DNA from 2 places in the Nonomuraea sp. GTA35 genome. Region 2 is predicted to be linked to the other one. Evidence: riboswitches for the same ligand, from Rfam matches in the RefSeq annotation. Region 2 holds a riboswitch; the other holds the start of a gene.
What was found. A riboswitch is a leader RNA that binds a small molecule or an ion and turns the genes downstream of it on or off. The one in region 2 is predicted to bind S-adenosylmethionine.

Region 1 (11,776 bases), on a different contig from region 2:
CTGCTGCAACGTCCTGGGCATCCCCGGCGCGATCCTGGCCGGCCTGGCCATCAGCAAGTCCAGCACGCAGCCGGAGACGGCGCGCACCATGGTCATCTGGAGCTGGGTGCTGTTCGGGCTGGGCTTCGTGCTCACCATCGGCACGTTCGTCGCCCTCGGGGTCAGCGGCGCCTTCGACGAGTGACCCGGCGATCCTGAGGACTAATCCTGGCCCTGCCGTTGTTGGAGACTCGGAGCGGGGGAGCCGGGATCAGGAGACGATGGTCCTGTTGCGCCAGGCCCCCGTCCGAAACCCCACGGAGATAGCCAGTGAGCGATGGACCGCTGATCGTCCAGTCGGACAAGACGCTGCTGCTCGAGGTCGACCACGAGCGGGCCGACGCCTGCCGTAAGGCGATCGCGCCGTTCGCCGAGCTGGAGCGCGCGCCTGAACACGTGCACACCTACCGCGTCACCCCGCTGGCGCTGTGGAACGCGCGCGCCGCCGGGCACGACGCCGAGCAGGTCATCGACGCGCTCATCAGCTACAGCCGCTACCCGGTGCCGCACGCGCTGCTGGTGGACGTCGCCGAGACGATGGCCCGCTACGGGCGGCTGCGGCTGGAGAAGGACCCGGTCCACGGCCTGATCCTGACCTCCACCGACCGGGCCGTGCTCGAAGAGGTGCTGCGCTCGAGGAAGATCCAGCCGATGCTGGGCGAGCGGGTCGGCGACGACACGGTCGTCGTGCACCCCAGCGACCGGGGCAACGTCAAGCAGGCCCTGCTCAAGCTGGGCTGGCCGGCCGAGGACCTGGCCGGGTACGTCGACGGCGAGGCCCACCCGATCACGCTGCGCGAGGACGGCTGGGAGCTGCGGACGTACCAGCGGGAGGCGGCCGAGGCGTTCTGGAACGGCGGCTCCGGCGTGGTCGTGCTGCCCTGCGGCGCCGGCAAGACCATCGTCGGCGCGGCTGCCATGGCCCAGGCCCAGGCCACCACGCTCATCCTGGTCACGAACACGGTCTCGGCCCACCAGTGGAAGACCGAGCTGCTCAAGCGCACGTCGCTGACCGAGGACGAGATCGGCGAGTACTCCGGCACCAAGAAGGAGATCCGCCCGGTCACCATCGCCACCTACCAGGTGATGACCACCCGGCGCAAGGGCGTCTACAGCCACCTGGAGCTCTTCGACGCCCGCGACTGGGGGCTGATCGTCTACGACGAGGTGCACCTGCTGCCCGCACCGATCTTCCGGATGACCGCCGACCTGCAGGCCCGCAGGCGCGTCGGGCTGACCGCGACGCTGGTGCGCGAGGACGGGCGCGAGGGCGACGTGTTCTCGCTGATCGGCCCCAAGCGCTACGACGCGCCCTGGAAGGAGATGGAGAACCAGGGCTGGATCGCGCCGGCCGACTGCGTCGAGGTCCGCGTGACGCTGACGGACGAGGAGCGGCTGGCGTACGCGATGGCCGAGTCCGAGGAGCGTTACCGCTTCTGCGCCACCACGCCGTCCAAGACGCAGGTGACCGAGGCCCTGGTCCGCCGCCACCTGGGCGAGCAGGTGCTGGTCATCGGCCAGTACATCGACCAGCTCGACGAGCTCGGCGAGCACCTGAACGCCCCGGTCATCAAGGGCGAGACCAGGGTGAAGGAGCGCGAGCGGCTCTACCAGGCCTTCCGCGACAAGGAGATCCAGGTGCTGGTGGTGTCGAAGGTGGCCAACTTCTCCATCGACCTGCCGGAGGCGACGGTCGCGATCCAGGTGTCGGGCACGTTCGGCTCGCGCCAGGAGGAGGCGCAGCGGCTGGGGCGGGTGCTGCGGCCCAAGTCCGACGGCGGGGGCGCCCGGTTCTACACGGTGGTCAGCCGCGACACGGTGGACCAGGAGTTCGCGGCGCACCGGCAGCGGTTCCTGGCCGAGCAGGGGTACGCGTACCAGATCATCGACGCCGACGACGTGCTGGGCGGGGTGTGACGGTGGTGATGCCCGGCCGCTCGTCCTGAGCGGCCAGGCATTCAGCGTGGCGTCACGTCCACGAGACTCCGCGGGCCGACATTCGAACCACCCCCCTCACCTGCGTACTATCACGCCGCCTGCGACATACCCTCATGATCCGGCAAACGCACCTGATATGCCCGAATTTTTCGGTATTCCCAGGTTCGTTACAGCTTGCGAGGTCAGCGCACCAGCAGGCCCCCCAGGAAGAGCACGCCCTCCGCCACGATCCAGGCCAGCACCCCGGCGCCCATCAGGCGCGCGAACGCCCGCGAGTCCTGCCTCGACCACGGCAGCAGCCAGGCGGCCACCGTGCAGCAGGCGGCCAGCACGGCGAACAGCCCCGACACGGTGGAGACCGTGCCGAGCCGCTGCGAGCACGCGGTGGCGGCCTCGCCGCCCGCGCAGAACGCCTCCAGCCCCCACCCCGCGAACACCGACAGTCCCCACAACGCCGCGAGCAGGAAGCTCGCGATCGTGGGGATGATCGGCGAGAAACGGAGCTGCACCCGCGCCACCTCCTATCCCTACCCCACCCCCCGCCGGTAAATGCTTTGGAAGCACGCGGAAGTCGCCACTAGACTGGCCGATTCGCTGCCTTTGACCACCTCCGTTTCGAACCAGGGAGGCGCTTTCGCATGCCCACCCACAAGCTGGCCCCGGACATACCCACCGACGTGCTGGCCGCCGAGCAGGCACACCTCGCCGAGTCCCGGGCCGCGCTCAAGGCCATGCGCGCCCACGCGCAGTCGCTGTCCGCCGACGCGGCGGGCGACTGGGTGTCGCAGCAGATCCTCCAGTCGCTGCTCGACCAGCGCGTGGCCGCACTGGCCGACCACCCCGACACCCCGCTGTTCTTCGGCCGCCTCGACCGCGCCGCGGGTGACGACCTGCCCGGCACGATCTACGTCGGCCGCCGCCACGTGCACGACGGCGGCAGCAAGCCGCTGGTCATCGACTGGCGGGCGCCGGTCTCCCGGGCGTTCTACCAGGCCAGCCCCGCCGACCCGATGGGCATCGTACGCCGCCGCCGCTTCGGCTACCACGGCGGCGAGCTCACCGCGTTCGAGGACGAGCCGCTCGGCGAGGGCGGCGAGATCGGCCCCTCGAAGATCCTCACCGAGGAGATCGAGCGCCCGCGCACCGGCCCCATGCGCGACATCGTGGCCACCATCCAGCCCGACCAGGACGAGATCGTCCGCTCCACCCTGACCCAGACCGTGTGCGTCCAGGGCGCGCCGGGCACCGGGAAGACCGCCGTCGGCCTGCACCGCGCGGCCTACCTGCTGTTCACCCACCGCGAGCGGCTGGCCAGGTCCGGCGTCATGATCGTCGGCCCCAACCGGGCCTTCCTGTCCTACATCTCCTCCGTGCTCCCCGCCCTCGGCGAGGTCAAGGTCGACCAGACCACGGTGGCGGGCCTGCTCGGCGAGCACTCGGCGCCCGAGGACCCGCTCGTCGCGGCCGTGAAGGGCGACGCCAGGATGGCGGCGGTGCTCGAACGCGCCCTCTGGATGCACATCGTGAAACCGTCGGAAGGCGTGGTGTTCACCAAGGGCGCCTACCGCTACCGGGTGGCCGACTACGAGGTGCGCGAGATCGTGGCCTCCCTGCGCGGCACCACCCGCTACAACCCCGGCCGGGCCGCGCTGGCGCAGCGCCTGGCCCACATGGTGCTGGTCAGGATGGAGCAGCGCGGCGAGTCGCCCGACGACCGGGTGCAGGACGCGGTGGCCAGGTCGAAGCCGGTCAAGCAGCTCGTGGACGCGGTGTGGCCCAAGCTGACGCCCGAGCAGGTGCTGTACCGGCTGCTGTCGGACCCCGAGTTCCTCGCCAAGGCCGCCAAGGGCGATCTGTCGGCCGAGGAGCAGGAGACGCTGGTCTGGCGCAAGCCGTACCGGAGCTGGAAGTCCGCGAAGTGGTCGGCGGCGGACGCCGCGCTCCTCGACGAGCTGCGCGACCTCATGGAGCGCACGCCCTCGCTCGGCCACCTCGTCGTGGACGAGGCCCAGGACCTGTCCGAGATGCAGCTCAGGGCGCTGGGCCGGCGCTGCCGCAACGGCTCGGCCACCGTGCTCGGCGACCTCGCTCAAGGCACCACGCCGTGGTCGACCAGCTCGTGGGAGTCGGTGCTCGAGCACCTCGGGCAGCGCGAGGGCGAGGTGACGGAGCTGACGCTCGGCTTCCGCGTGCCCCGCGAGGTCCTCGACTACGCCGCCCGCCTGCTCCCCTCCATCGCCCCCGACCTGGCCGCCCCGCGCTCGCTGCGCCCCGGCGCCGGCTCGCTCACCGTCCGGCAGGGACTCGCGGTGGCGCAGGCCGCCGAGGAGGCGCTCGCCAAGGAGGGCTCCATCGGCGTCATCGTGCCCGACGCGCTGGTCGGGGAGGTCTCCGCGGCGCTGGCGAGCCTGCCGCACGCCGTGCTCGACCCCGACTCCGCCGAGGAGCACCGCCTCCTGATCGTCCCGGCCACGCTGGCCAAGGGTCTGGAGTACGACCACGTCATCGTCGTCGAGCCGGCGGACATCGTCTCGGCCGAGCCGCGCGGGCTGGCCCGGCTGTACGTCGTGCTGACCCGAGCCGTGACCTCCCTGACGGTCCTGCACGAGAAGGCTCTGCCGGCACAGCTCGTGGCATGACGGACGCGGGCACGGCCGCTTCTAGGATGGTCGAGCAAGCAGCTACTCACTCCAGGAGGATGCCGTGCCCGCACCCCTTCCCCACGAGTTCCTGCCGCCGGTGCCCGCGCTCGCGGTCGAGAGCGACGACATCCAGGACGGCCGGACGCTCGCAGATCTCCACGTGTTCAACGACTGGGGCATGAGCGGCCAGAACCAGTCCCCCCACCTACGCTGGTCCGGCGCCCCCGAGGGCACCCGCGGCTACGCCGTCACCTGCTACGACCCCGACGCCCCCACGGGCAGCGGCTTCTGGCACTGGGTCCTGTTCGACCTGCCTGCCTCGGTGACGGAGCTGCCCGCGGGCGCGGGCACGGCCCCCGACTTCAAGGGCCTGCCTGACGGCGCGGTCCACGCCCGCAACGACTACGGCACCAAGGCGTACGGCGGCGCGGCCCCGCCCCCCGGAGACCCGCACCGCTACGTGTTCACGGTGCATGCGCTGGGCGTGGACAAGCTCGGCGTGGACAGCGACGCCAGCCCGGCCGTGGTGGGCTTCAACATCACCGCCAACACCTTGGCCCGGGGCCACGTCACCGCCCTCTACGGCGTCTGAGCCGCTCGTCGCCGGGTGCCTGACCGGCACCCGGGCCTCAGCCCTCCGGTGCGGGCGCCGGGCAGCCCATGAGCCGTGGCAGCACGTCGCTGACGATCGGGATGCGGAGATCGGGCTCGGACGTGCAGAGGGGGAACCACAGCTCGCGCGGGAGCACGACGTCGCGCATCGGCTCGCCGATGAGGCGCACCTGGGGCCCCTCGTCATCGGCGTACACGTGCAACCAGGCCTTCGTGTCGGCCTCGACCTCCCCGGCCGCCATGATGCCCGCGTCGTCGCCGGCGTGCGCGGGAGCGGCCACGGTGGTGGCGGCGGCCATGGTCAGGGCGGTGATACCGAGAATTCTCCTGCTGCGGAAATGCACTGTTTGCTCCTTCGGTCGAGGTGTAAACGCCACCACCTTCCCTCACTCCAGGTAACTGATCAATTGTGAAACGTAATAGCACCTAAACAAAACAAGAGCGACCCGGGAAAAACCCGGGCCGCTCTTCGTCCGCGCGGCGAGAAAAAGACCTAGAAGTCCATGTCGCCGCCGCCGCCCGGCATGGCCGGGGCGGCGGGGGTCTTCTCGGGCTTCTCGGCGATGACGGCCTCGGTCGTCAGGAAGAGCGCCGCGATGGAGGCGGCGTTCTGCAGCGCCGAGCGCGTCACCTTGGCCGGGTCGATGATGCCCGACTCGAACATGTTGACGTACTCGCCGGTGGCCGCGTTCAGGCCCTCACCCGGGGTGAGGTTGCGCACCTTCTCGACCACGACGCCGCCCTCGAGACCGGCGTTGACCGCGATCTGCTTGAGCGGCTCCTCCAGCGCCTTCTTGACGATGGCGGCACCGGTGGCCTCGTCGCCGTTCAGCTCCAGCTTGTCGAACGCCTTCGCGCCGGCCTGCAGCAGCGCCACGCCACCGCCGGGCACGATGCCCTCCTCGACGGCCGCCTTGGCGTTGCGCACGGCGTCCTCGATGCGGTGCTTGCGCTCCTTCAGCTCGACCTCGGTCGCCGCACCGGCCTTGATCACGGCCACGCCGCCGGCCAGCTTGGCCAGCCGCTCCTGCAGCTTCTCGCGGTCGTAGTCGGAGTCGGTGCGCTCGATCTCGGCGCGGATCTCGTTGACCCGGCCGGAGATCTGCTCGGCGTCACCGGCGCCGTCGACGATCGTGGTCTCGTCCTTGGTCACGACCACCTTGCGGGCACGGCCCAGCAGGTCGAGGGTGGCGGTCTCGAGCTTGAGGCCGACCTCCTCGGCGATGACCTGGCCACCGGTCAGGATCGCGATGTCGTTCAGCATCGCCTTGCGGCGGTCGCCGAAGCCCGGCGCCTTGACGGCGACGGAGCGGAACAGGCCGCGGATCTTGTTCACGACCAGGGTCGCCAGGGCCTCGCCCTCGACGTCCTCGGCGATGATCAGCAGCGGCTTGCCCGACTGCACGACCTTGTCGAGCAGCGGCAGCAGGTCCTTATTGGCCGAGACCTTGCTGTTGACGATCAGGATGTACGGGTCCTCGAGCACGGCCTCCATGCGGTCCGAGTCGGTGACGAAGTACATCGACGTCATGCCCTTGTCGAAGCGCATACCCTCGGTGAGCTCGAGCTCCAGGCCGAAGGTGTTGCTCTCCTCGACGGTGATGACGCCTTCCTTGCCGACCTTGTCCATCGCCTCGGCGATGAGCGAGCCGATCTCGGCGTCGGCGGCGGAGATGGAGGCGGTGGAGGCGATCTGCTCCTTGGTCTCCACGTCCTTGGCCAGCTTGGAGAGCTCCTCGCTGACGCGCTCGACGGCGGCCTCGATGCCCTTCTTCAGGGCCATCGGGTTGGCGCCGGCGGCGACGTTGCGCAGGCCCTCACGCACCAGCGCCTGGGCGAGCACGGTGGCGGTCGTGGTGCCGTCGCCGGCGACGTCGTCGGTCTTCTTCGCGACTTCCTTGACCAGCTCGGCGCCGATCTTCTCCCAAGGGTCCTCGAGCTCGATCTCCTTGGCGATGGACACACCGTCGTTGGTGATCGTGGGAGCGCCCCACTTCTTCTCCAGCACGACGTTGCGGCCCTTGGGGCCGAGGGTCACCTTGACGGCGTCGGCGAGCTGGTTCATACCGCGCTCGAGACCGCGCCGGGCGTCCTCGTCAAACGCGATCATCTTGGCTGCCATAAGGCTAGACCTCCCAGATGCAGGGTGGCTTGTCGTGGACCGAGCCGACGCCCGCGACGGCATGGGTCAGCATCTCCGTTCGGCAGACCCCGTCGTCCCGATCCAGTGTTGGCACTCTGCTGCACAGAGTGCCAACGAACTGTTTAGCACTCTACCCTGCCGAGTGCAAGCGAACGCCACCCCGCCCGGCATTCCCGCCCAGGTCAGTCAGTCGGTACGGCGAGCCGCGCGGAGCGGCTCGCCGCACGCGAGTCGGCGAATGAGAGGTGACGGCTCGCGCGGACTGCGTTGCCGCGCGATCCCGCCTGGTGCATACCAGCTTGGACGTTCAGACCGCTCGGACGGACTCCGCCTGCGGCCCCTTCTGGCCCTGCGTGATCTCGAACTCGACACGCTGCCCCTGTTCGAGAGAGCGGTACCCGTCCATCATGATCGCTGAGTAATGGACGAATACATCTTTACCACCGTCTACCGCGATGAAGCCGTAGCCCTTGTCCGCGTTGAACCACTTGACGGTGCCCTGCGCCACTTCCGACTCCTCTTACTGGTCTCCCAGATCTCGCCCATTCCTCCGCGGGACCTGTAATCGTATGACTTAACGGAAAAGCAGCCAGACGATCGCCCTCGACCATACCTGTGGCAAGGGGTTTGGCAACAGAGTCAATCCGCAAACTGCCTATTTCTTCGCAGTAGGGGTCGTTCAACGTTGAATTGGCCGGGAAAAGGAGAAGGCGCCCACTAGGGGCGCCTTCAAGAGGGTGGTCTGCGGGGCTCAGCCGCCGGCAACCGCCGGGATGATGGAGATCTGAGTGCCGTCAGGGGCGGGAGTGTCGAGCCCCTCGGCGAAACGGACGTCCTCTTCCCCAACGTAAACGTTGACGAAACGGCGAATCTTGCCCGATTCATCCAGAATTCTCGCGCCGATCCCCGGGTAGTCGGAGTCGAGCTTGGCGAGCACGTCACGAAGAGTCGCGCCCTCGCCACTGACCTCCGCGCTCCCCCCGGTGTACGTGCGCAGAATGGTGGGAATCCGCACAGAAACGCTCATGGTTCTAATCGCCTTTCCTGGTTGTCAGACAGTCGCGCGGAACGCGTCGAGAGAGGGCCTGATCACGGCGGTGGGCTCGACGGCCTCACCGGTGAGCACGTCGAGCGTCTTGAGCCCGTCGCCGGTGTTGAGCACCACGGTCTCGGCCTCCGGGTCGAGCCGCCCGCTCTCGGCGAGCTTCTTCAGCACGCCGACGGTGACCCCGCCGGCGGTCTCGGCGAAGATGCCCTCGGTCGAGGCCAGCAGCTTCATCGCGGCCACGATCTCTGCGTCCGTGACGTCCTCGACGGCGCCTCCGGTGCGCCGGGCGATGTCCAGCACGTACGGCCCGTCGGCGGGGTTGCCGATGGCCAGCGACTTGGCGATGGTGTCGGGCTTGACCGGCTGCACGACGTCGTGCCCGGCCTTGTAGGCCGTGGACACGGGCGAGCACCCGGCGGCCTGCGCCCCGAAGACCTTGTACGGGGTGTCCTCCACCAGGCCCAGCTTCACCAGCTCCTTGAAGCCCTTGTCGATCTTCGTGAGCTGGGAGCCGGAGGCGATGGGGATGATGATCTGCTCGGGCAGCCGCCAGCCGAGCTGCTCGGCGATCTCGTACGCGAGCGTCTTGGAGCCCTCGGCGTAGTAGGGCCGCAGGTTCACGTTGACGAAGCCCCACTTGTCGCCCATGGGGTCGCCGATCAGCTCCGAGCAGAACCGGTTGACCTCGTCGTACGTGCCGTCGATGCCGATCAGCCGCCCGCCGAACACGCGAGCCATGGCGATCTTGGCCTTCTCGAGGTTGGCCGGGATGAACACGCACGCGTCGAGCCCGGCCCGCGCGGCGGCGGCGGTGACGGCGCCGGCGAGATTGCCCGTGGAGGAGCAGGAAAGCGTGTGGAAGCCGAAGTTGCGGGCCGCCTCGACGGCCATGGCCACCACCCGGTCCTTGAAGGAGTGGGTGGGGTTGCCCGAGTCGTCCTTCACGTAAAGGGACTTGATGCCGAGCGCGCGACCCAGGTTTCCGGCCTTGACCAATTTCGTCCAGCCGGGGTTCATATTGGGCTTACTGGCCACGTCCGCGGGGACGGGCAGCAGCGAGCGGTAACGCCAGATGTTCGCGGGACCCGATTCGATCTCCGCGCGGGTCACGTCACCGAAGTCGTAGGCCGCCTCCAGCGGCCCGAAACACTCCTGGCACGCGAAGCTCGGGCCCAGCGGGTAACGGGCGCCGCACTCGCGGCAGGACAGAGCGGCGGCAGGACCAAAGTCAAGCGACATGAAGCGAGGCCTTCCCTCATCTTCGCCCGCGGCCACCTTGACCGCGAACCGGAATTGGCACCTTGTCCCGGTCGGCCTCGCCAGGTCGCGAGTCGAAAGCCGGGAGGGTTGCCGGGGCTTCGCAGGGCCGGTCCCTCCACCCCTCTGGATGAGCAATATGCAGTTGTTGAACTGGACTCTACCCGCTTAAGTGGCCGAAATTACCACCCGTCTCAAGATGTGAGACAAGCAGTCTCAGCGATAGTCCTCGCCCAGCACGCCCTGCACGTATTTGCGGGCCTGATGGATCCGGGACTTCGCCGTGCCCAGCGGGATGTTGAGCTGCTCGGCCACCTCGTTGTAGTCGAGCTGGACGATATCGCGCAGCACCAGCGCCTGCGCCAGGTCGGGCTTGTCGGCCTCCAGCGCCTCCATCGCGTCGAGCAGGTCGAGCCGCGACCCCGCGATCACGCTGACCCGCCGCGCGTCGGGCTTCTGCATGGGCAGCTCGTCGGAGGTCTGCTCGGCCGCCCTGCGCTTCAGCGACCGGTACGTGGTGCGCGCGCAGTTGGCCGTCACGATGTGCAGCCACGTGCTGAACCTGGCCCGCCCCTCGAACCGCCCGATGTTGCGCGCCACCGCCAGCAACGTATCCTGCGAGGCCTCCTCCGCGTCCTGGTGATAGGGGAGGATCCGGGCGCAGTGTCGCATCACATCCGGCTCAATCCGCGCGAGGAGCTCGCCAAGTGCGCGATGATCTCCCGCAGCAGCGGAGCGGGCGAGTTCCTCGGTTAGCTCATCAAGCGCCATAGCTGGGATCCTATGATCGAAGGGAGCCGAGATGAACAGCGTCCTGCTGGCCTCCAACAGAGGGCCTGTCTCCTTCACCGTCTCCGACGACGGCGAGCTGACGATGCGACGCGGCGGCGGCGGCCTCGTCTCGGGGTTGTCGGGCGTGGCCAAGGACGACGGCGTGCTCTGGGTCTGCGCCGCGCTGTCCGACGGCGACCGCAGCGCCGTCCGCCTGGCCACCGGCGGCCGCATCGACCACGCGGGCTACGACACCGGCCCGCTGCGCATGCTGGACATCCCGCCCGCCATCTTCCACCGCGCCTACAACGCCGTGGCCAACTCCACCCTGTGGTTCGTCAACCACCTGCTCTACGACATCCCGAACTCGCCCAACTTCGGCACCAGGTTCGCGCGCGAGTGGGAGTCGTACCGCGACTACAACGGCGCGTTCGCGCTGGCACTGGCCGAGGAGGCCGGGCACGGCGCCCGCGTGATGGTGCAGGACTACCACCTGACGCTCACCCCCGCCATGCTCCGCGCCGAGCGGCCCGACCTGCGCATCGCCCACTTCAGCCACACCCCGTGGGCGCCGCCCGAGTACTTCTCGCTGCTGCCCGACGACGTGGCGGGCGAGGTCCTGGAAGGCATCCTGGGGGCCGATCACGCCGGGTTCCTCACCGACAGGTGGGCGCAGGCGTTCATGGACTGCTGCGAGCGGCTCCTGGGCGCGGAGGCCGACCGGGTGGGGCGCAGTGTCACCTACGAGGGCAGGACGACCCGCATCGGCGTGCACAGCCTCGGCGTCGACGGCGACGCCCTGTGGCAGCGGGCCTGCGAGCCCGACGTCGAGTCGCACATGACCGCGCTGCGGGAGCAGGTCGGCGACCGCAAGCTGATCGTCCGCATCGACCGCACCGAGCTGTCGAAGAACATCGTCCGCGGGCTGATCGCCTACCGCGAGTTCCTCGCCGCGCACCCCGAGTGGCACGGCCGGGTCGTGCACCTGGCCTTCGCCTACCCCAGCCGCCACGACCTGCCCGAATACCGCGAGTACACCGCGTCGGTGCAGCGCTGCGCCCGGCAGATCGAGGACGAGTACGCCACCGAGGACTGGGACCCGCTGATACTCAACGTCAACGACGACTACCCGCGCTCGCTGGCCGCGTACCGGATGGCCGACGTGCTGCTGGTCAACCCCATCCGCGACGGCATGAACCTGGTGGCCAAGGAGGGCCCCATCCTGTCGCCGCGATGCGCGCTGGTGCTCTCGCGCGAGGCGGGCGCAGCCGCCGAGCTCGGCGCGCACGCGCTCGTGGTCAACCCCTACGACATCAGCGGCACCGC
Region 2 (11,776 bases):
CTGTTCGATCTGGACGACCGCAGCTACGAAGAGGGCGGCAAGTGCGCGTACGTCCAGTTCCAGGCCAGCGACTTCGACCACGAATGGTCCCCGGTCTACGCCAAGAAGTACTGCGGCTACCCCGGCTACAAGAAGTTCGGCTTCCAGGAGCACGACGTCTACAGCCTGCGGGCGAAGGTCTGCCAGATCAGCCCGCACGGGGGTTACCCGAAGAAGTGCGGTCCCTGGGAGTACCTCTACACCGCCGAGGGCGAGTGACCTAGAAAAGGGAACGGCCCCCGCGTCGCGCGGGGGCCGTTTCCTTTCTCATGAGGCGTTGCGGTGGTAGACCAGCCGGAGCCCGATGAGGGTGAGCCACGGCTCGTGCACGTCGATCGAGCGCGACTCGCCCACCACCAGGGCGGCGTGCCCGCCGGTGGCCACGACGGTGACCTCGTCGGGATCGTCGGCCAGTTCCGCCGCCATGCGCTCGACGATGCCGTCCACCTGGCCGGCGAAACCGTAGATGATGCCCGCCTGCAGCGCCTCGACGGTGTTCTTGGCGATCACCGAACGCGGCCTGACCAGCTCGACCTTGTGGAGCTGCGCGCCGGCGGCGGCCAGCGCGTCCACGGAGATCTCGATGCCGGGGGCGGTGACGGCGCCGACGTACTCGCCCTTGGCCGAGACCGCGTCGAAGGAGGTCGCGGTGCCGAAGTCGACGATGACGCAGGGGCCGCCGTACTGGTCGATGGCGGCCAGCGCGTTCACGATGCGGTCGCTGCCGACCTCCTTGGGGTTGTCCATGCGTACGGGCACCCCGGTGCGGATGCCCGGCTCCACGATCACCGCGGTCACGTCGCCGTAGTAGCGGCGGCACATCTCGCGCATCTCGTTCAGCACGCTCGGCACGGTGGAGCAGATGGCGATGCCGTCAACGTCGGCCCCCTTGAGCAGCGGCGACTGGGCCAGCAAACCCTGGAGCACGACAGCGATCTCGTCGGCGGTGCGGCGGGCGTCGGTGGCCAGCCTCCAGTGCTCGATGACGTCCTCGCCCTCGAACAGGCCCAGCACCGTGTGCGTGTTGCCGACGTCGATCGTGAGCAGCATCAATTACCCCCGCAGATCCAGTGCGATGTCAAGGGCCGGCGCTGAGTGCGTTAGCGCTCCCACCGCAAGGTAGTCGACGCCAGTTTCCGCCACATCACGGGCCGATTCCAAGGTCAATCCCCCACTCGCTTCAAGCGCAACCCTATTTTTCGCCCGATTTTTCACGAAATGTACGGCACGAGCTGTGTCCTCGACCGTGAAGTTGTCCAGCAGGATCAGCTCGGCGCCCTCGTCCAGAACCGGGTCGAGCTGGTCGAGCCGGTCGATCTCCACCTCGATCGGCAGATCCGGGTACCGCTCCCTGACCGCCCGGAACGCCTCGGCCACGCCCCCGGCAGCCACCACGTGATTGTCCTTGATCAGCGCGGCGTCCGACAGGGACATCCGGTGGTTGACCCCGCCCCCGCAGCGGACCGCGTACTTCTCCAGGGCCCGCAGCCCCGGCAGCGTCTTGCGGCTGTCGCGCACGCGGGCCGCGGTGCCGCTGATCGCCTCGACCCAGCGGCCGGTCAGCGTGGCCACCCCGGACAGGTGCGTGAGCAGGTTGAGCGCGGTGCGCTCGGCCGTCAGCAGGGCCCGCACCGGGCCCTCGACGGTCATCAGCACGTCGCCCGCCCTCACCTGCTCGCCGTCCTTGGCCACCCGCTCGGCGCGGGCCGCGCCCAGCCGCACGAACACCGCCTCGGCCACCGCCAGCCCGGCCACCACGCCGTCCTTGCGGGCCACCACGTCGGCCACCGAGCGCTGGCCGGCCGGGATGGTGGCCAGGCTCGTGACGTCGCCCGCCTCCTGCAGGTCCTCGGCGAGCGCCCGGTCGATCAGCGCGTCCACCTCGGCCGGGTCCAGCCCGGCGGCGGTCAGCTCGTGCGCCAGGCGCGGCGGCATCGCATCGCCGTGCGGTGTGTACGTCATGCGCGGGCCCTCCTCCGTCAGGGTCACGTCCAGGTGACCCAGCCATTCGTTGTCGTCGCGGGTGTCGTGATCCTCGCGCCAGTGCGAACCGCGCGTCTCCAGCCGGGCCGCCGCCGCGCCGGTGAGGACGGTGGCGACGGTGAGCAGGTTCGTGGCCTCCCAGGACTCGGTGCACGCGGGCACCTGGACCGGGGTCCAGCGGGCGTCGCGCAGCGCCCTGGCCGTGGTGATCAGCGACTCGCGGCTGCGCAGCACGCTCGCCCCGGTGCTCATGTGGGCCTGGATCCTGGGCCTGACCCTCGGGTCCACCAGCCCCTCCGCGGCGCTGCCCGGCACCGGCTCCCCTGGCGCGGGCCGTACGGCGTGGATGTCCTCGGCGATGCGCTCGGCGAAGACCAGCCCTTCGAGCAGGGAGTTGGAGGCCAGCCGGTTCGCGCCGTGCACGCCCGTGCAGGCGACCTCGCCGCAGGCGTACAGGCCGTCGATGGAGGTGCGGCCGTGCAGGTCCGTACGGACGCCTCCGCTGGCGTAGTGGGCGGCCGGTGAGACGGGGATCGGCTGCGTGGCCGGGTCGATGCCGTGCTCGCGGCAGACCGCGTAGATCGTCGGGAAGCGGGACTCCCACTTGTCGCGGCCGAAGTGCCGGCCGTCCAGGTACACGTGGTCGCGCCCCGTCTCGCGCATCACCCGCAGGATGGCCTTGGCCACGACGTCGCGCGGCGCCAGGTCGGCCAGCTCGTGCACCTGCGCCATGAACCTGTTGCCCTCGTGGTCGGTCAGGAAGGCCCCCTCGCCCCTGACCGCCTCCGAGATCAGCGGCTGCTGGCCCTTCGAGCCCTCGCCGAGCCACAACACGGTGGGGTGGAACTGCACGAACTCGATGTCCCGCACCACGGCCCCGGCCCGCAGGGCCAGCGCCACGCCGTCGCCCGTGGAGACGGTGGGGTTGGTGGTGGCCGCGTAGACCTGGCCCATCCCGCCGGTGGCGAGCACCACCGCCCGGGCGCGCACCGCGCCCACGCCGTCACGCGCGCCCTCGCCCATGACGTGCAGCGTCACGCCCCTGGCCCGGCCTCTGGCGTCCTTGAGCAGGTCGAGCACCAGCGCGTGCTCGATCACCTCGATCCGGCTCGCCCTGACCGCCTCGACGAGCGCCCGCTGCACCTCGGCGCCCGTGGCGTCGCCGCCGGCGTGCACGATCCGGTGCCGCCGGTGCCCGCCTTCCCTGGTGAGCTGGAGCTCCCCCTCGGGCGTCCGGTCGAAGCGGGCTCCCCGCGCCATGAGCCGCCGCACCGCGCCGGGCCCCTCGGTCACGAGCGTGCGCACCGCCCGCGCGTCGCACAGGCCCACCCCGGCGATCAGGGTGTCGTTCAGGTGCTCGTCAGGGGTGTCGTGCGGGTCGAGCACGGCCGCGATGCCGCCCTGGGCCCAGCGGGTGGAGCCGGCCGACAGCACGTCCTTGGTGACGACCAGGACCTTGGCCGCCGGCTCCAGCTCCGCGTAGCGCAGGGCCACGGTCAGTCCCGCGACGCCGGAGCCCACGACGACCACGTCCGCCTCGACGGTCCAGCCGGGCTCCGGCGCGGTCAGACGCAGGGGAATCACCGGTGCGCTCATGGGGGTCTCCTCACTGGGGCAATCTCGTCAGCATGACGATAATCCCTGGAGTAGTGATTTCGTCAACATGACGATAACGCCTGGGGCGACGTGAACATGCCCCGGGGTGCTCAGTGACTCCCGCTCTTCCTGATGAACGCCTCGTACTCGGCGAACGGCTCCAGCCCCACGGCCCTGCGCCGCTCGTCCAGCAGCTCCAGATCCTCGATCGGCATGGGCTCCAGGCCGTCCGCGCCGTCGTGGAACTGGGTGCCGTAGAGCTGGGGACGGCCGGAGCGCACGCGTACGCGGTCCACCAGGTACGCGAAGTCGCGCGGCGAGGCCTCGTCCGACTCCACGGCGTCGGCCATCAGCTCGCGGAACAGCCGCTGCACGTCACGGGAGGTCGCGTGCTGCGCGAGCAGCCAGGCCGCCCGCGCCGCCCGCTCCCCCACCTGGGAGATCAACGGCCAGCCGCGGGTGGCGACGACGGAGTAGAGCCAGGCCGTGTTGCCCTCGTCGAGCCGCTGCAGGCGCGCGAGCCTCTTGTCGCCGGGAGAGCCCTTGGCCGGGTCGCGCATGGCCTGGTCCATCTCCACACGCCGGAGCAGCTCGTCCCTCAGCTCCTCATCCGTCATGCTCCCGACGGTAATCCGCCTCAGGCGGGATTCAAGGTGATGGTGACGTTGTCGATCAGCCGCGTGGAGCCGACCGTGGCCGCCACCGCGAGCACGGCCATGCCCTCGAAGCTCTCGTCCACCTCCGTGAACGTGGCCGGATCGACCAGGGCCAGGTAGTCGACGTCGAGCTCGGGGCCGGCCTCGTCGAGCACCGCGCGCGCGGTCCGCCGGACCTCGGCCGGGGTGAGCTGGGCCGCGCCCGCCCGCAGGGCCCGCGACAGCGCCAGCGCCACCCGCCGGTCGTCGCCGGACAGGTAGCGGTTGCGGCTGGACAGGGCCAGGCCGTCGGACTCGCGCACGGTCGGCGAGCCCAGGATCTCGATCGGCAGGTCGAGGTCGGCGACCATGCGGCGGATCAGGGCGAGCTGCTGGGCGTCCTTCTGGCCGAACACCGCCAGGTCGGGCTGCACCAGGTTGAACAGCTTCAGCACGACCGTGAGCACGCCGTCGAAGTGCCCCGGCCTGAAGGCTCCCTCGACGATGCGGCCCATCTCGCCGGCGGAGACGCTCACCTGGCGGTCGGGCGGGTACATGTCCTCGGCCGCCGGGTGGAAGACGACGTCCACGTCCTCGGCCCGGCACACATCAAGATCGGCGTCAAATGTACGTGGATATCGCGAAAAATCCTCATTAGGACCGAATTGGAGGGGATTGACGAAGATGCTGACCACGACCTGATCGGCCCGCACCCGAGCCTGCCTGATCAGCGACCGGTGGCCCTCGTGGAGCGCGCCCATGGTCGGCACCAGCGCCACCGTGCCTCCACGGCGCGCCTTGACCAGGTCTTCCCGGCCCCTGGCGACGATCAGCTCCATAACAGCCCTCCCAACGCGACGGTCAGGTCCATATATTGCCCCCCAGCGCGTCGAGCAGCCGCTCCGCCTCCTCCGGTTTGAGCAACCCCGCAGCCAGCGCCCGGTCCGCGGTGAGCCTGGCCAGCGCGACGTAGGCGTCGGCCGCCTCCGGAGCGGCCAGGATCAGCGCGTCGACGTGCTTGCGCACGGTGCCCGCGTCGCCGCGGACGACGGGGCCGGTCAGCCCGGCGATGCCCAGCCGCAGCACGTTGTCGAGGGCCGCGCCCAGCAGCGGGCCCAGCATGCGGCCGGGATGATCGACCCCGATGCCCCGCAGCAGGTCGGAGGACTCGGCGATGAGCGTGACCATGTGGTTGGCCGCGTTGGCCAGGGCCGCGTGGTAGAGCGGGCGGTCGGCGTCGGCGATCCACACCGGCTCGCCGCCCATCTCGATCACCAGGGCCTCGGCGACGGGCCGCAGCACCTCGGGGGCGGTGACGCCGTAGGAGATGCCGGTCAGCTTGTTGAGGTCGTCGTCCCTGCCGGTGAACGTCATCACCGGGTGCAGCGCGAGCGGCAGCGCCCCGGCCTCGGCGGCCGGATCGAGCACGGACAGCCCGTACGCCCCGCTGGTGTGCACCAGCATCTTGCCCCGGAGGTCGGCGCCGGTGCCGGCCAGCCCGCTGACGAGGTGCGGCAGCGCGTCGTCGGGCACGGTGAGCAGGACGAGCTGGGCCGCCGCCACCACCTCGTCGGGCCGGGACGGCTTGACGCCGAGGCGCTCGGCCGCCCATCGCTGCGAGTTGTCGGACACACCGCTGGCGGCCACGACCCTGTGCCCGGCCTGCGCCAACGCGGCGCCGAGAGCCGAGCCGACCTTGCCCGCCCCGAGCACGCCGACGGTCAGCCGTGCCGGGCGATCCCCTGCGTCCATGACGTCTCACCCCTGTCGACCGTGATGGCACTGCCGACCAGCGTAACGGCCTCTCCGAGTGACGAGCGTGACCGGTGTTTTGCCGCGCGTTGAGTTATTCGCAAATGCGACAAGGGCATACAAAACGTGCACCCCCTGTCGGAAGAGATGAGGAGAGGGGTTCATCGCATGGCAGCGGGCGCCGAGTCCCGGATCGAGGCCCGACGCCCGCGCGATGCGACCTCTTGGAGGTGCGCCGGCCGGTCATCCGCCGACTGACCGGCCGGGGGACGAGCCCGGGCCGACCTGCGTCGGCCCGGGCTCTTTCCCATCAGTAGTGGTGAGGCGCGTGCACGCCGGCGCCGCCCTTGCAACCGGCGACCGCGACGCCGATGACGGCCACGGCGTTGCCGCAGATGTTGATCGGGGCGGTGATCGGGGCGACCACCTGGTTGCCGGAGATCACACCGCCGCCGCCGTCGGTGATGATGTCGGCGTGCGCCGGGACGGCCAGCGACATCATGGCGACGGCTCCGGTGACGACCAGGACCTTCTTCAGCATGAGGGCTCCTCTCGGTTTCGCGGCACGGAGCCGCGGGTGCATGTTCGGGAGCGATCGGGATCGGCCAATTGGGGGTTGGCCGAACGCGACCACTCGGTGACAATGGGTAAACGCTACCGCAAGCTCACGACCTTGAGTAGTCAAACGATGACGGTGCGTGTCTGTCGCGAGTCATGAGATAGTCCAGGGCATGTGGCTCACCTGGCGCGTCGCAACGGAGCGCGCGCTGTACGGCGAGGAGGGTTTCTACCTCCGCGAACGCCCGTCGGGCCACTTCCGCACCTCGGTCAGCGCCTCGGCGGCCTTCGCCGAGGCGGTGCTGGGGCTGCTCGCGGAGGTGGACGCGGAGCTGGGCGAACCAGACGTGCTCGATCTGGTCGACATCGGCGCGGGCGAGGGCTTGCTGGTCACGCAGGTGCTGGAGGCGGCCGGGCCACGGCTGCGCGATCGGCTGCGCGTCACGGCCGTGGATCTCTCACCCAGACCGGCGGGGCTGCCCGAGCGGATCGAGTGGTCGCCGAGCCTGCCGACGGAGATCACCGGGCTGGCCATCGCCAACGAGTGGCTGGACAACGTGCCGCTCGACGTGGCCGAGCAGACCCCCGAGGGGCCGCGGCTGGTCATGGTCGACGTGCACACGGGCGAGGAGCGCATCGGCGGCCCCCTGCGGCCGGCCGACCGGAGCTGGCTGGAGCGGTGGTGGCCGCTCGATCGGGTGGGCTCGCGGGCCGAGATCGGGCGTCCCCGCGACGAGGCGTGGGCCTCGGTTCTGGTACGCCTCACCAGGGGCCGGGCGATCGCCATCGATTATGCACACCCTGTGGACAACCGGCCGCTGCACGGCACGCTGACCGGGTACCGCGACGGGGCGGTCGTCACCCCCGTACCCGACGGGACCTGCGACATCACCGCGCACGTCGCGCTCGACGCGTGCGCGGAGGCCGGGCGGCGGGCCGGTGCGATATCCACAACCTTGTCCACACAGCGGGAGGCGCTGCGGAAGCTGGGGCTCACCGGTGAGCGGCCGCCGCTGGAGCTGGCCCGCACCGATCCGCGCGGCTACCTCCGGGCCCTCGCCAGGGCCTCGGAGGAGGGCGAGCTGATCGACGCGTCGGGGCTCGGCGGCTTCGGCTGGCTCAGCCAGTCGCGGTGAGCTCCAGCGCGTGCAAGCCGCGGATCACGTAGCCCGGCTTCCAGGTGGGCTCCTGCCGCAGCTCCAGCGTGGCCGCCCGGTCGAGCAGCGCGCCGAACGACTCCATCAGCTCGATCCTGGCCAGCGGCGCGCCCAGGCAGAAGTGGATCCCGGCGCCGAAGGAGATGTGCGGGTTGTCGGCGCGGCCCACGTCGAGCCGGTCCGGGTCCTCGAACACGGCCGGGTCCCTGTTCGCCGAGCCGAACAGCAGCGCCACCTCCGAGCCGCGCGGGATCTTCACCCCGTGCACCTCGATGTCCTCCAGCACCCAGCGCTCGAACATCTGCAGCGGCGTGTCCCAGCGCATCAGCTCCTCGACGGCCGTGGGCAGCAGGGAGCGGTCGGCGCGCAGCCTGGCCAGCTCGCCGGGGTTCCTGAACAGGGACCACCAGCCGTTGCCCGTCACGTTCACGGTGGCCTCGTGGCCGGCGTTGAGCAGCAGGACGCAGGTGCCGACCAGCTCGTCCTCGGTCAGCTCGTCGATCTGGGCGAGCGCGCTGACGAGGTCGTCGCCGGGGCTCCTGCGGCGCTGGGCGGCCAGCGCCTTGAGGTAGCCGGCGAACTCCGAGGCCGCGCGGACCGCGGTGTGCTGGGCCTCGGGCGACGGGTTGAGCTCGTACATGCCGCAGATGTCGGCGGACCAGGGGCGCAGCAGGTGGCGGTCATGGTCGGGGATGCCGAGCATCTCCGCGATCACGGTGACCGGGAGCGGCTCGGCGACCTCGGCGATCAGGTCACCGCCGCCCTTGTCCACGTACGCGTCCACCAGGCTCCCGGCCATGGCCCGGACGCGGGGGCGCAGCGACTCGACCATGCGGGGCGTGAACGCCCTGGAGACCAGCCGGCGCAACCTGGTGTGCACCGGCGGCTCCACGTCCAGCATGCCCGCCCTGATCACGCGCCAGAACGGCTCCTGGAACTCCGGCTCCGCCGGCCTGCCGAACTCCTCGTGGGTGGCCACGTGCAGGTAGGAGCGGCCCAGCCGGCGGTCTCTGAGCAGCGCGTTCACGTCGGCGTGCCGCGCGATGAGCCACTGGCCCGTCGGCTCGAAGTAGCTGACGGGCGCCTGGCGCCTCAGCTCGTCGTAGACCCGGTACGGGTATGCCACGAAATCCGGATTCCAAGGATCAAAGGCCACTATTTCATCTTAGGAGTGACATCCTCCTGCTTGGGGTGCCTGCCACGCATCCGGATGTTGAGCAGCTCCACGATGACCGAGAAGGCCATCGCGAAGTAGATGTAGCCCTTCGGGATGTGCTGGTCGAGGCCCTCGGCGACGAGCACCACGCCGATCAGCACCAGGAACGCCAGCGCCAGCATCTTGATCGTCGGGTGCTGGTCCACGAACCTGCTGATCGGCCCGGAGGCGAACAGCATCACCGCCACCGCCACCACGACGGCCGCGATCATCACGCCGAGCTCGTCCACCATGCCGACGGCCGTGATGACGGAGTCCAGCGAGAACACGATGTCCAGCACCATGATCTGCGCGATCACCGAGGCGAACGAGGCCGCGGCGGCCTGCTTGCCGTCCTTGCCGGAGGGGCCCTCCATGCTGTGGTGGATCTCCGTGACGCTCTTGCCCAGCAGGAACAGGCCGCCGAGCAGCAGGATCAGGTCCCGTCCCGATATCTCGTGGCCGAGGACGGAGAACAGCGGCTCGGTGAGCTGGACCACCCACGACAGGCCGAGCAGCAGGAGCAGCCGGCTGATGAGAGCCGCGGCCAGGCCGAGCACCCGGGCCCGGTCCCGTTGTTCAGGGGGTAGCTTGCCGGCCAGGATGGAGATGAAGATGATGTTGTCGATCCCGAGCACGATCTCCAGGGCGACAAGGGTGAAGAAGCCGATCCAGATGTTCGGGTCGGTCACCCAATCCAACATCTGCTCACCTCCATGACTCAGGGGGACTTGACGGGGGTTTCCCGGTAGCAACGAGTCATGGGCGGCAATAGTTCGCGGTCTTGCGTTTCCTCCCCGGCTGTCGGTTATAGTTCCGGACGTAGGTCATGAGTGCCAGCGACAAGCCCCGGCTAGCTGGCCGGCAACCCTCGCGTCCGCGGCGGGGTGCCCCGGGTGAGGACCTGGTCCGCCACGAGGTGTGGCGGGCAAGCGCGGGCTCTGTGGCTGCTCCCAGGGGTCCGATGACCCTGCAGGAGGCATGCCGTGTCCACGCTGACGATCTTCAACTCCGCCCGTGACGCCGCCACGACCGCTCCGGACGCCTCGGCGGGCCGGCCGATCCCCGCCGTGCTCGGTGCCGATCTGGAGGTGCCCGTCAAGGGCGGCAGGCTCGTGGGGTACGCCAACCTGGACTACGCCGCCAGCGCACCCTGTCTGGAGCCGGTCAGCGCCGCCGTCGCCGCCGCGCTCCCGGCCTACTCCAGCGTCCACCGCGGCGCCGGCTACGCCTCGCAGCTCACCACCGCCAGGTACGAGCAGGCCCGCCACACGGTCAGGGCGTTCGTCGGCGCCCGCCCCGACGATGCCGTGATCTTCACCCGCAACACCACCGACGCCACGAACCTGCTGGCCGGCTGCCTGCCGGAAGGCACCACCACCGTGGTCTTCGACACCGAGCACCACGCCTCGCTGCTGCCCTGGCCCGAGGCCGTACGGCTGGCGCCGCCCGCCTTCCCCGGCGAGGCCGTGCGCGCCGCCGACGAGGCGCTGGCCGGGATCGACGGGCCGAAGCTGCTCGTGGTCACCGCCGCCTCCAACGTGACCGGCGAGCTGTGGCCGATCGCCGCCCTGGCCCACATCGCGCACCGGCACGGGGCCCGCATCCTGGTGGACGCGGCGCAGCTCGTACCGCATCGCAAGCTCAACCTGACCGCGCTCGACCTGGACTACGTGGCCTTCTCCGGGCACAAGCTGTACGCGCCGTTCGGCGCGGGGGTGCTGGTCGGGCGCCGGGACTGGCTGGCCGAGGGGGAGCCGTACCTCAAGGGCGGGGGCGCGGTGCGCGCGGTCGGGGACGACGTCGAGTGGCACGACGACCCCGAGCCGCGGCACGAGGCGGGCACCCCGAACGTGCTGGGCGCCATCGCCCTGGCCGCCGCCTGCGACGCGCTGACCGCCACCGGGTGGACGGAGCTGGTGCGCGAGGAGGAGCGGCTGATCGCCCGGCTGCGGGCCGGGCTCGCCGCGATCACGGGGGTACGGGAGCTGTCGCTGTGGGGGGACGATCACCCGCGGGTCGGCATCGTGTCGTTCACCGTGGCCGGGTACTCGGCTCGCGAGGTCGCCGAGGCGCTGTCCGGCGAGTACGGCATCGGGGTGCGTGACGGCAAGTTCTGCGCGCACCCCTTCGTGCGGCATCTCCTGGGCACCGCCGACGGCGGGTGCGAGGACGGCACCGCGTCGGCGGTGCGGGCCTCGATCGGGATCGGCACCACGCAGGAGCACGTGGACCGGCTGGTCGAGGCCGTGCGCGACCTCGTCGCCCGCCTCTAGGCCTCTCTACCCGTTCGGCGGCTTGCGGTGCTGGGGCGGCTCGTCGGAGACGAGCGCGTCGATCTCCCGCATGTCCTCGTCGTTGAGCCTGCCCGAGCTGGGCGCGGCCGGCTGCCGGGGCACCTCGGGCGTCTCGCCGGGCGCGGGTGTGGGCGTCGTGGGGCCGCCGGCGGTCGTCGTGCCCGCCACCCCGCCTGCCATCGTGCCTGCGGTGGTCGCCCTGCCGCCCGGCCCGTACGCCGTCAGCTCCTCCTCAGCCGCGCGCCGGTCGGCACGCCTGCGGAACATCGCGCCGAAGATGGCGTCCAGTCCGATCCGGCCGCCGCCCAGCGCCAGGAACAGCAGGCTGAGCGCGGCAAGGGCACCCGCCAGCTCCCAGCCGCCCTCACCGACCATCACGCCCTTGGTGCCGTGCACGAACGCGATCGCACCGAGCATGTTGATCAGCAACAGCAGCGCCACCGGGCGTACCAGCAGGCCGAGGATCAGGAAGATGCCGCCTACGGTCTCGACGACGGTCGCGAACCCGGCGGCCAGCTCGGGCATCGGGATCCCCATCTCCCTGAAACCCTGTGTGGTGGCGCC

Region 1: another riboswitch for S-adenosylmethionine. It lies ahead of thrC (threonine synthase); the one in region 2 lies ahead of ACBJ32_RS36005 (aminotransferase class V-fold PLP-dependent enzyme).

The regions. Positions count from the first base shown of each region.
Region 1 covers NZ_JBGNUV010000015.1:31,101-42,876, reverse strand. The annotation lists gene ACBJ32_RS46205 (hypothetical protein) at 1-184, shown strand, start outside; gene ACBJ32_RS46200 (DNA repair helicase XPB) at 310-1,956, shown strand; gene ACBJ32_RS46195 (hypothetical protein) at 2,160-2,486, opposite strand; gene ACBJ32_RS46190 (HelD family protein) at 2,616-4,616, shown strand; gene ACBJ32_RS46185 (YbhB/YbcL family Raf kinase inhibitor-like protein) at 4,681-5,211, shown strand; gene ACBJ32_RS46180 (hypothetical protein) at 5,249-5,575, opposite strand; gene groL (chaperonin GroEL) at 5,725-7,353, opposite strand; gene ACBJ32_RS46170 (cold-shock protein) at 7,682-7,882, opposite strand; gene ACBJ32_RS46165 (MoaD/ThiS family protein) at 8,126-8,401, opposite strand; gene thrC (threonine synthase) at 8,426-9,661, opposite strand; SAM riboswitch class I at 9,675-9,816, opposite strand; gene ACBJ32_RS46155 (RNA polymerase sigma factor) at 9,896-10,450, opposite strand; gene ACBJ32_RS46150 (trehalose-6-phosphate synthase) at 10,482-11,776, shown strand, end outside.
Region 2 covers NZ_JBGNUV010000009.1:346,437-358,212, forward strand. The annotation lists gene ACBJ32_RS35955 (hypothetical protein) at 1-258, shown strand, start outside; gene ACBJ32_RS35960 (type III pantothenate kinase) at 307-1,089, opposite strand; gene ACBJ32_RS35965 (L-aspartate oxidase) at 1,093-3,618, opposite strand; gene ACBJ32_RS35970 (DUF6624 domain-containing protein) at 3,729-4,235, opposite strand; gene panC (pantoate--beta-alanine ligase) at 4,256-5,092, opposite strand; gene ACBJ32_RS35980 (Rossmann-like and DUF2520 domain-containing protein) at 5,115-6,005, opposite strand; gene ACBJ32_RS35985 (chaplin family protein) at 6,316-6,546, opposite strand; gene ACBJ32_RS35990 (SAM-dependent methyltransferase) at 6,737-7,699, shown strand; gene ACBJ32_RS35995 (cytochrome P450) at 7,683-8,846, opposite strand; gene ACBJ32_RS36000 (TerC family protein) at 8,876-9,619, opposite strand; SAM riboswitch class IV at 9,741-9,856, shown strand; gene ACBJ32_RS36005 (aminotransferase class V-fold PLP-dependent enzyme) at 9,902-11,191, shown strand; gene ACBJ32_RS36010 (DoxX family protein) at 11,198-11,776, opposite strand, start outside.